One region of the Mesorhizobium sp. WSM4871 genome, then DNA from elsewhere that is predicted to be linked to it. Evidence: predicted binding sites of a transcription regulator. Region 1 holds the regulator's gene; the other holds the start of a gene.

Region 1 (4,685 bases):
CATGCCCGCGCAGTTGCGCAGGCCGGTGGCCACGACCCGCCTGTTCTTGCCGTCCGGATCGAAGGCCAGCACATCGGCGCGGCCATCCTCCATGCCCCAGGCCGCGCCCAGCGGCTTCGACTTCACCCAGGCGTCGAGGCCGCCTTCCGGTTCCTTCCCCATGCCCTCCTCGCCCACATTCGAGTAGGAGCCGACCGAGAAATAGAGCGTCTTGCCGTCCTGCGAGAAGGCAATGTCGCGGGTCCAATGGCTCTTCCTGGGAATGTTATCGACGATGGTCTCCGGGTCACCCCGGGCTTTCAGGTCACCATTGCGATAGGCAAAGCGCACGACGCCGTTGCTGTTGGCGATATAGACCCACTGCGGATTGTCGCCCGGGGGATAAAAGGCAATGCCATAGGGCCGGGTGAGATTATTGGCGAAGATCGCCGTCTCGGCGGGTCGCGCGCTGCCTTCGGCGAGGCGATAGAGGCGTATCTGGTTGTCATTGCTGTTGGCCACGAACAGGTCGCCGTTCGGGGCAACGCGGACAACACGCGGATTGATGATGCCGGAGGCGATCATTTCCGCCGAAAAGCCCGGCGGCAGGATCGGCTTGGCTTCTTCAGGCCGCTGCGCCACGCCGGGGCTGTTCGAGGCGGATTCGGTAATGAATGGCGCCTGCAGATCCTCAGGCCGGATCAGGCGGCGCACCCCCGGCCGGTCGGCGTGCCAGTCGCCGAAGGCAGCTTCGCCCTTCAGCAGCGGCTCAGCCGCCTGCTGAGCAAAAGCGGCTGTCGCGACAAGCAGGACGGCGCCCAAAAGACCGGCAAATCGGATCATCCTGCCTCCAGCGTCAACTTCCCTTCATGCATGTCGTCATCGCAGAACCGCCGCACACTTTGCGCGACATGCAACTTTTGCGCGACATGCATTAGAACGAGGAACGGGCAGAAGCCGTTCCGCGCTTGACCCTTGCCTCACATCCCCGCGGCGTAAAAATCATCGTCAAGGCGCTTTTCCAGCGTGACGAGGTCATCCGGCAATGGCAGGCCCATGGCGCGCATTTCCCTCAGCTTTTCGCGCAGCTGCTCCTGGATCTCATGCTGGTCCTCGGGCTGATTGACCATTTCTTCCAGCAACAGGCTGATCTGGGCCTTGAATGATTCCAGCGCCATTGTTCTTCTCCTTACCGCAGCATCCGGGAAATAAGCTGGGCCGTATAGTCGACCATCGGTACTATGCGCGCATAGTTCAGCCGGGTCGGGCCGATCACGCCAAGCGCACCGATGACGCGAGCGTCCTTGTCGCGATAGGGCGCCACCACCAGCGACGAGCCCGACAGCGAAAACAGCTTGTTTTCCGAGCCGATGAAGATGCGAACGCCCGGCCCGTCCTCGGCGAGGTCTAGCAGCTGGATCAGCCCGTCCTGCGTTTCCAGGTCCTCGAACAGATGCCTGAGCAGTTCGATGTCGGCCTGGGCGGTGACGTTTTCCAGGAGATTGGCGCGGCCGCGCACGATGAGCCGCGCCGGCAGGCCGCTTTCGGCGCCGGCCCAAACCGCCAGGCCCTTCTCGACCAAATCCTGCGACAACGTGTCGAGGGCGGCTCTCGTCTCTTCCTTGATGCGGGCGATCTCGATGCGTGCCTCGGCCAGCGTGCGGCCGCGGATATGGGCGTTGAGGAAGTTCGACGCCTCATGCAATTGCGAGACGGTGATGCCGGCGGGCAGGTCGACGACGCGATTTTCGACGTCGCCGTTCTGCGAGACCAGCACGGCCAGCGCCTTGGTCGGCTCGAGCTGGATGAATTCGATATGTTTCAGCGCCACTTCGTTCTTGGCGGCGAGCACCAGGCCGGCGCCGCGCGACATGCCGGACAGCATCTGGCTGGCTTCGGTGAGCATATGCTCCAGCGTCGCGCCCGAGCCGGAAGCCCGCACCTGCGCCTCGATGATGCGGCGCTCCTCGTCGGAAAGGTCGCCAAGCTCCATGAAGGCGTCGACGAAGAAGCGCAGGCCGGCCTGCGTCGGCAACCGGCCGGCCGAGATATGCGGCGCGTAAATCAGTCCGAGATGCTCGAGGTCGCTCATCACGTTGCGGATGGTGGCCGGCGACAGTGACGACGGCAGGATCCGCGACAGGCTGCGCGAGCCAACCGGTTCGCCGTCCCTGAGATAGGAATCGACAATGCGCCGGAAAATATCGCGCGAGCGCATATCAAGCGATTGGAGTGCTGGCGACTGAAGCACGGGAGACTGGGACGCGGGATCGACTGCCTTGGTCATTCGGGCCAAAAACCTCCGATATCAAGGATATAGAGTTCGGCGGTGTCAGCGCAACCCGGTTGCTTCAGCGAGACCCGGTCCATTTTCCTTTGCGCCCTGCGCGCCGTGCGGTTACAAGCCGGCCACGATTCCAGAAATAACAAGAAAGAAGCCCCGAATGCGCCCTTCCAAACGCCAACCCGACGAAATGCGCGCGATCTCCTTCGAGCGCGGCGTTTCCAAGCATGCGGAAGGCTCATGCCTGGTGAAATTCGGCGACACGCATGTTTTGTGCACGGCCAGCCTTGAGGAGAAGGTGCCGGGCTGGATGCGCAATTCCGGCAAGGGCTGGGTGACGGCCGAGTATGGCATGCTGCCGCGTTCGACCGGCGAGCGCATGCGCCGCGAGGCCTCCGCCGGCAAGCAGGGCGGGCGCACGCTGGAAATCCAGCGGCTGATCGGCCGTTCGCTGCGCGCCGTGGTCGATCTGCAGGCGCTGGGCGAGCAGCAGATCACCGTCGACTGCGACGTGATCCAGGCCGATGGCGGCACGCGCACCGCCTCGATAACCGGCGGTTGGGTGGCGCTGTACGACTGCCTGCGCTGGATGGAAGCTCGACAGATGGCCAGCGTCGCCAAGGTGCTGAAGGACCATGTCGCGGCGATCTCCTGCGGCATTCATGACGGCCAGCCGGTGATCGACCTCGATTATATCGAGGATTCCTCGGCCGGCACCGACGCCAATTTCGTCATGACCGGCAAGGGCGGCATCGTCGAGATCCAGGGCACGGCCGAGGGCGAGCCTTTCTCGGAAGAGCAGTTCGCGGCGCTGATGGGCCTGGCCAAGAAAGGCATCCAGCGTCTGGTCAGCTTGCAGCAGATGGCCGTGGTGTAGGCTTTCAATGCCGAGCCTGGACACCCCCCTCTGGCCTGCCGGCCATCTTCCCCGCAAGGGGGGAGATCGGGTGTCATCGCGGCTTTCGCCAATCTCCAACGTTGCAAAGCGGGCGCTAGCCTCGAAGCCGCTGATCTCCCCCCTTGCGGGGAAGATGGCTGGCAGGCCAGAGGGGGGTGCCTCGTGACGCCCTCTGCAATCCTGGAATCTGCCCTCTACGTCACCGACCTTGCCGACGCCGAATCCTTCTATCGCGATGTGCTCGGCCTCGATCTGCTGGGCAAGATCGACGGCCGCCATCTCTTCTTCCGCTGCGGATCCGGTGTGCTGCTGATCTTCAATGCCGAGGCGACGAAAGTGCCGCCGGCGCCCGACGCCAGGCTGAAAGTGCCGCCGCACGGCACGGTCGGTGAAGGCCACCTCTGCTTTGCCGCAAGCGCGGACGAGATCGTGCGCTGGAAGGCACATCTGGAGCGCAAGAAAATCGCCATCGAAAGCGAGTTCGAATGGCCGCAAGGCGGGCGCTCCATCTATATTCGCGATCCCTCCGGCAATTCGATCGAATTCGCCGAACCGAGAATCTGGGGCATCTGATGCATGCGCTGAACGGACAGAAAATCGTCGTCGCCAGCCACAATGAAGGCAAGCTGCGCGAATTCGCCGACCTGATGGCGCCCTTCGGTTTCGAAGCGAAGTCGGCAAAGGAGTTTGGCCTGCCGGAACCGGACGAGACCGGCACCACCTTTGAGGAGAACGCCTATATCAAGGCTTTTGCCGCCGCCCAGGCGACCGGCCTGCCAGCCTTGTCGGACGATTCCGGCCTGTGCGTCGACGCGCTTGACGGCGCGCCCGGCGTCTACACCGCCAATTGGGCCGAAACCCCGGATGGTTCGCGCGACTTCGGCATGGCCATGCAGCGCACCGAGGTGGCGCTGCAGGACGTCGGCGCGGTCGACCCGGCACAGCGCAAGGGCCGCTTCGTCGCCGTCATCTGCCTGGCCTTCCCCGATGGTGCGGCCGAATATTTCCGGGGCGAGGTCGAGGGCACGCTGGTGTGGCCGCCGCGCGGCGAGCTTGGCTTCGGCTACGACCCGGTGTTCTTGCCGAACGGTTTTGAGAAGACCTTCGGCGAGATGAGCGCCGCGGAAAAACATGGCTGGAAGCCCGGCCAGCCGGAGGCGCTTTCGCACCGTGCCCGCGCCTTCCAGAAATTCGCGCAAGCCCGGCTTGGTTCGGCATGACCATGCTGCTCGACCGCAGCCCCGGCTTCGGCGTCTACGTCCACTGGCCGTTCTGCGCGGCCAAGTGCCCTTATTGCGACTTCAACAGCCATGTCCGCCACCAGCCGGTCGACCAGGAGCGTTTCGCACGCGCCTTCGAGACCGAGTTGGCGACAATGCGCGCCCGCACCGGGCCGCGCGAGGTGACCAGCATCTTTCTCGGCGGCGGCACGCCATCGCTGATGAAGCCGCAAACCGTGGCGACGGTGCTGGACGCGGTGGCGAGGCACTGGACGGTGCCCGACGGCATAGAGGTGACGCTGGA
Region 2 (4,685 bases), on a different contig from region 1:
CGCCCAGCAGGCGCTGTACCGTCTGCATGGCCTTGACCAGCCTGTCCTGATCCGATGCCGCCAACCGATCGAGCAAAGCCGCGACCTGATCGTGCGAATCCCGGTTCAACGGCGCGAAGGCCCGCCGCCCGGCCGGCGTCAACGCGATCGACGAACGCCGCGCATCGGCTTCTATCGCGGCGCGCTCGACCAGGCCGCGCTCCTCGAACTTCTTCAGCAGCCGGCTGAGATAGCCGGGGTCGAGGCCGAGATCGCGCGCAAGATCGGAGGCGGTCAGGCCATCGCGATGCGCCAGCTCATAAAGCACCCGTGCCTCGGTCAGCGAGAAAGCGCTTTTCAGCCACCCTTCGTCGAGCAGCCCGATCTGGCGGGTGTAGAAACGGTTGAAGGCCCGCACCGCGTCGATCCGTTCGTTGCCGGAGTGATGATGAATCGTCATGGGATTCTCCTGTCCGCAAAGGATCAATCAATTATTTGACTTAGTCAAGTATCTGGAGACAGGGCCAGAACATCGCGATGTGGACGATTATCTTAATTGCCGGATCAGCCCCTCGAAACCATCGGCCAGATGAGCGGCGCCGGCCGCGAACATCTTCACGAGGTTTTTGGGCCGGCCAGGGGTCTTGTTGGCATCCAGCAGCACGGCCCTGCCCTCATGCATGACGAAATCGAACTTGCCCTAGTCGAAGCCAAGTTCGTATCGCAGCGCACGCATTTCCTGGGGAACAGGCACCGGCTCGCGGCGGATCGTTTCGGACGCCTTGACCAGGGCATTCGGCGAGACGTAGCGGGTGCAGCGTTCGCTCTCTCCGCAAAACACCCAGAACCGCGCCGCAAAACCATCAGGCTCCTTTTCCGGAATGAACTTGTCCACGACCAGATCGTCGCGCTCGAAGACGCCATCGGGAACATCGCCTAGGGAATCATAGACCTCATAAGGCTGCAGTGTCGGCACCTCCGGAAAAGGTAGCGGCTTGCTTGCGCGCTGCGCTCGCCGATTGAGAAGCCTCTCAGGAATGCCCTGATTGTTGAGATTGCTTTTGACGATGACCGGGCCTTGCCAGGCGTCTCCCTCGTTCACCAACGCTCCGCTGACCCGTCGCTTGGATATGTCGGCCGTCGCGACATTGAGGCAGAATGGAAAACTGCGGGCATAGTCGAGATAGTCCGCGGGCGTTATCGTCGCATCGACATGCAGAACGGCAATGTCGGCGCTGGATGTCTTCGACAGACCTTGCTCGATCCGGATCGAGTGGCCACGCCTTTTCAGCGCCCTCAGAACATCGAAAAGCATGTACGGACTGTCCCTGCGCAGCAGGATGTCGCGACCGCTCTGGAACCTGTCATGTTCATGAGTTATCACGACGATACGCGCCACAGCCGCCCTTTTCGCTTGCCTACCGATTTCCATTAAGCGATGGCTAATACCAAAGCCAGAATTCTCGGTTTGCAATCGACTTGAATGACAAATCATTGGGACAATTATCATCGTCATTGGATGCTTCTGGACGCGCCGCTTCGGCCGACCCCGGAAACGGTTGCAATATTCGAGCGCGAGCTTGATCTGGCCGACGCCGACGTTCTCCTCCTGGGAGTGACGCCCGAACTGGCCGTGCTGGGCAGATCGATGCTGGCGGTCGATCAGTCGGCGGCCATGATTTCCGGCGTATGGGCCGGCGACGATGCCTCGCGCAGGGCGGTGGCCGGCAATTGGCTGGACCTGCCCGTTGGCGGCGCAAGTGCCGATGCGGTCATCGGCGACGGCTGCCTGTCGGCCGTCGATTCGAAGATGGCCCGCGATACGCTGCTTGGCGAAATCGCAAGGGTGCTGAAGCCCGGCAGGCGCGCAGCGATCCGCGTTTTCGCCAGCCCGGAAACGACCGAGGACTTGCCGGGCATCGAAGCCCAGGTCCTGGCTGGCGACATCGAGAATTTCCACGCGCTCAAATGGCGGATCGCGATGGCGTGCACGACCGGCGGCTGCGACTGCGCAATCGAGGTACGGACGATCCGTGACACGTTCGACCGCCTGTTCCCCGATCGCGAGGCACTTGCCGCACGGACGGGATGGAGCATCGCGTCGATCAACACAATCGACGTCTATGCGGGTTCCGACACGAGCTACAGTTTCGCAAAGCTGGCCATGCTGGTCGATGAGGCGAATGTCTGGTTCGGCGACGTCCGCGTCGTGCCGAGCGGCTCCTACCCGCTGGCGGAACGGTGCCCGCTTCTGGTGCTTGGATCGCCGAAGCAATCGACAGAGCACAAATAGGATCATCTTCGGTGCCGATCGGCTCACGAGCGCCTTGACTCTCGCATGCCGCCAGCCTATTTCAGCGCCACGTTAGCACTCGCCTTTGGTGAGTGCTAACTCATATCCGGCATCGCCGGATGGAGGAACTGTCTCACCAGTCTCATTCGAGGAAGAAAAAATGGCAAAGTCGAAGTTCCGCCCGCTTCATGACCGCGTGGTCGTACGCCGGGTCGAATCCGAATCCAAGACCGCCGGCGGGATCATCATCCCGGATACGGCGAAGGAAAAGCCGCAGGAAGGCGAGATCATCGCCGTCGGCTCCGGTGCCCGCGACGAAGCCGGCAAGCTCGTCCCCCTGGACGTCAAGGCCGGCGACCGCATCCTGTTCGGCAAGTGGTCGGGCACCGAAGTCAAGCTCAATGGCGAAGACCTTCTGATCATGAAGGAATCCGACATCATGGGCATCATCGGCTGAATATCGGCCTCACGTTCAACTTGAATCTTCGGGCTTAATCCAAGCCCCTGCCAGGAGCTAAACATGGCTGCCAAAGACGTAAAATTCTCCCGCGACGCCCGTGAGCGCATGCTGCGCGGCGTCAACATCCTCGCCGACGCGGTGAAGGTCACGCTCGGCCCCAAGGGCCGCAACGTCGTCATCGACAAGTCGTTCGGCGCTCCGCGCATCACCAAGGACGGCGTCACCGTCGCCAAGGAAATCGAGCTTGAGGACAAGTTCGAGAACATGGGCGCGCAGATGGTCCGCGAAGTTGCTTCGAAGACCAATGACATCGCCGGCGACGGCACCACGACCGCGACCGTTCTGGCGCAGTCGATCGTCCAGGAAGGCCACAAGGCGGTTGCCGCCGGCATGAACCCGATGGACCTGAAGCGCGGCATCGACCTCGCCGTCAGCGACGTCGTCGCGACGCTGATCAAGAACGCCAAGAAGATCAAGACCTCGGAAGAGGTTGCCCAGGTCGGCACGATCGCCGGCAACGGCGATGCCTCGGTCGGCTCGATGATCGCCGAAGCGATGCAGAAGGTCGGCAATGAGGGCGTCATCACGGTCGAGGAAGCCAAGACCGCGGAGACCGAACTCGAAGTCGTCGAAGGCATGCAGTTCGACCGCGGCTATCTCTCGCCCTACTTCGTCACCAACGCCGACAAGATGGTCGCCGATCTGGAAGACGCCTACATCCTTCTCCACGAGAAGAAGCTCTCCAACCTGCAGGCCATGCTGCCGATCCTCGAGGCTGTCGTGCAGACCTCGAAGCCGCTGGTCATCATCTCGGAAGACGTCGAAGGCGAGGCTCTGGCCACGCTCGTCGTCAACAAGCTGCGTGGCGGCCTGAAGATCGCCGCCGTCAAGGCGCCGGGCTTCGGCGATCGCCGCAAGGCCATGCTGGAAGACATCGCCATCCTCACCGGTGGCCAGGTCATCTCGGAAGACCTCGGCATCAAGCTCGAGAATGTCGGCCTCAACATGCTCGGCCGCGCCAAGAAGGTGTCGATCTCCAAGGAGAACACCACCATCGTCGACGGCGCCGGCAAGAAGGCCGAAATCCAGGGCCGCGTCGCCCAGATCAAGCAGCAGATCGAGGAGACCACCTCGGACTACGACAAGGAGAAGCTGCAGGAACGTCTCGCCAAGCTGGCGGGCGGCGTTGCGGTGATCCGCGTCGGCGGTGCGACCGAGATCGAAGTCAAGGAAAAGAAGGACCGCGTCGATGACGCCCTCAACGCGACCCGCGCGGCCGTCGAAGAAGGCATCGTTCCCGGCGGCGGCGTCGCCCTGCTGCGCGCTTCGCTGAACATCAAGGCCACCGGCGCCAATTCCGACCAGACCGCCGGCATCAACATCGTGCGTCGCGCGCTGCAGGCTCCGGCCCGCCAGATCGCGGCCAACGCCGGTGCGGAAGCCTCGATCGTTGCCGGCAAGATCCTTGAGAACAAGGGCGCGACCTACGGTTACAACGCCCAGACCGGCGAATATGGCGACATGATCGCCATGGGTATCGTCGATCCGGTCAAGGTCGTGCGCACGGCTCTCCAGGATGCGGCCTCGGTTGCAGGCCTCTTGGTCACCACCGAAGCCATGATCGCCGAGGCTCCGAAGAAGGAGTCGGCTGGCGGCGGCATGCCTGGCGGCATGGGCGGCGGCGGCATGGGCGGCATGGGCGGCATGGATTTCTAAGGAAATCCATAAAGCACGCCCATCAACTAACATTGCTCAAGCCCGCAAGCGGGCTTGAGTGGCGGCATGGATTTCTAATCCAGCCCTACCAACCTCTAAAAACGAAAGGGCGGCCGAGAGGTCGCCCTTTCTGCATTTAAGGCTTGAAGCTGCCAGGCCTACACGGGCGCATCCGCGCGTTGCCGCGCTTGGCCGGCAAGCACGGCGCCTTCGATCAGGGCGGCAACCTCGTCGGCC

The links. Region 1 encodes HrcA, which represses chaperone genes, less so after heat shock. Its sites were predicted from a motif close to GTTAGCACTCNCNNNNNGNGAGTGCTAAC; they were not measured.
Region 2: groES (co-chaperone GroES) is a predicted target of HrcA. The motif match lies at 2,344-2,372, and genes of this name have one in related genera.

The regions. Positions count from the first base shown of each region.
Region 1 covers NZ_JBVVPU010000008.1:39,934-44,618, forward strand. The annotation lists gene AC0L2H_RS17335 (PQQ-dependent sugar dehydrogenase) at 1-822, opposite strand, end outside; gene AC0L2H_RS17340 (hypothetical protein) at 960-1,157, opposite strand; gene hrcA (heat-inducible transcriptional repressor HrcA) at 1,169-2,266, opposite strand; gene rph (ribonuclease PH) at 2,424-3,140, shown strand; gene AC0L2H_RS17355 (VOC family protein) at 3,324-3,734, shown strand; gene rdgB (RdgB/HAM1 family non-canonical purine NTP pyrophosphatase) at 3,734-4,381, shown strand; gene hemW (radical SAM family heme chaperone HemW) at 4,378-4,685, shown strand, end outside.
Region 2 covers NZ_JBVVPU010000010.1:186,224-190,908, reverse strand. The annotation lists gene AC0L2H_RS21550 (bifunctional helix-turn-helix transcriptional regulator/GNAT family N-acetyltransferase) at 1-439, opposite strand, end outside; gene AC0L2H_RS21545 (hypothetical protein) at 680-1,294, opposite strand; gene AC0L2H_RS21540 (class I SAM-dependent methyltransferase) at 1,463-2,272, shown strand; gene groES (co-chaperone GroES) at 2,433-2,729, shown strand; gene groL (chaperonin GroEL) at 2,793-4,448, shown strand; gene AC0L2H_RS21525 (TetR/AcrR family transcriptional regulator) at 4,607-4,685, opposite strand, start outside.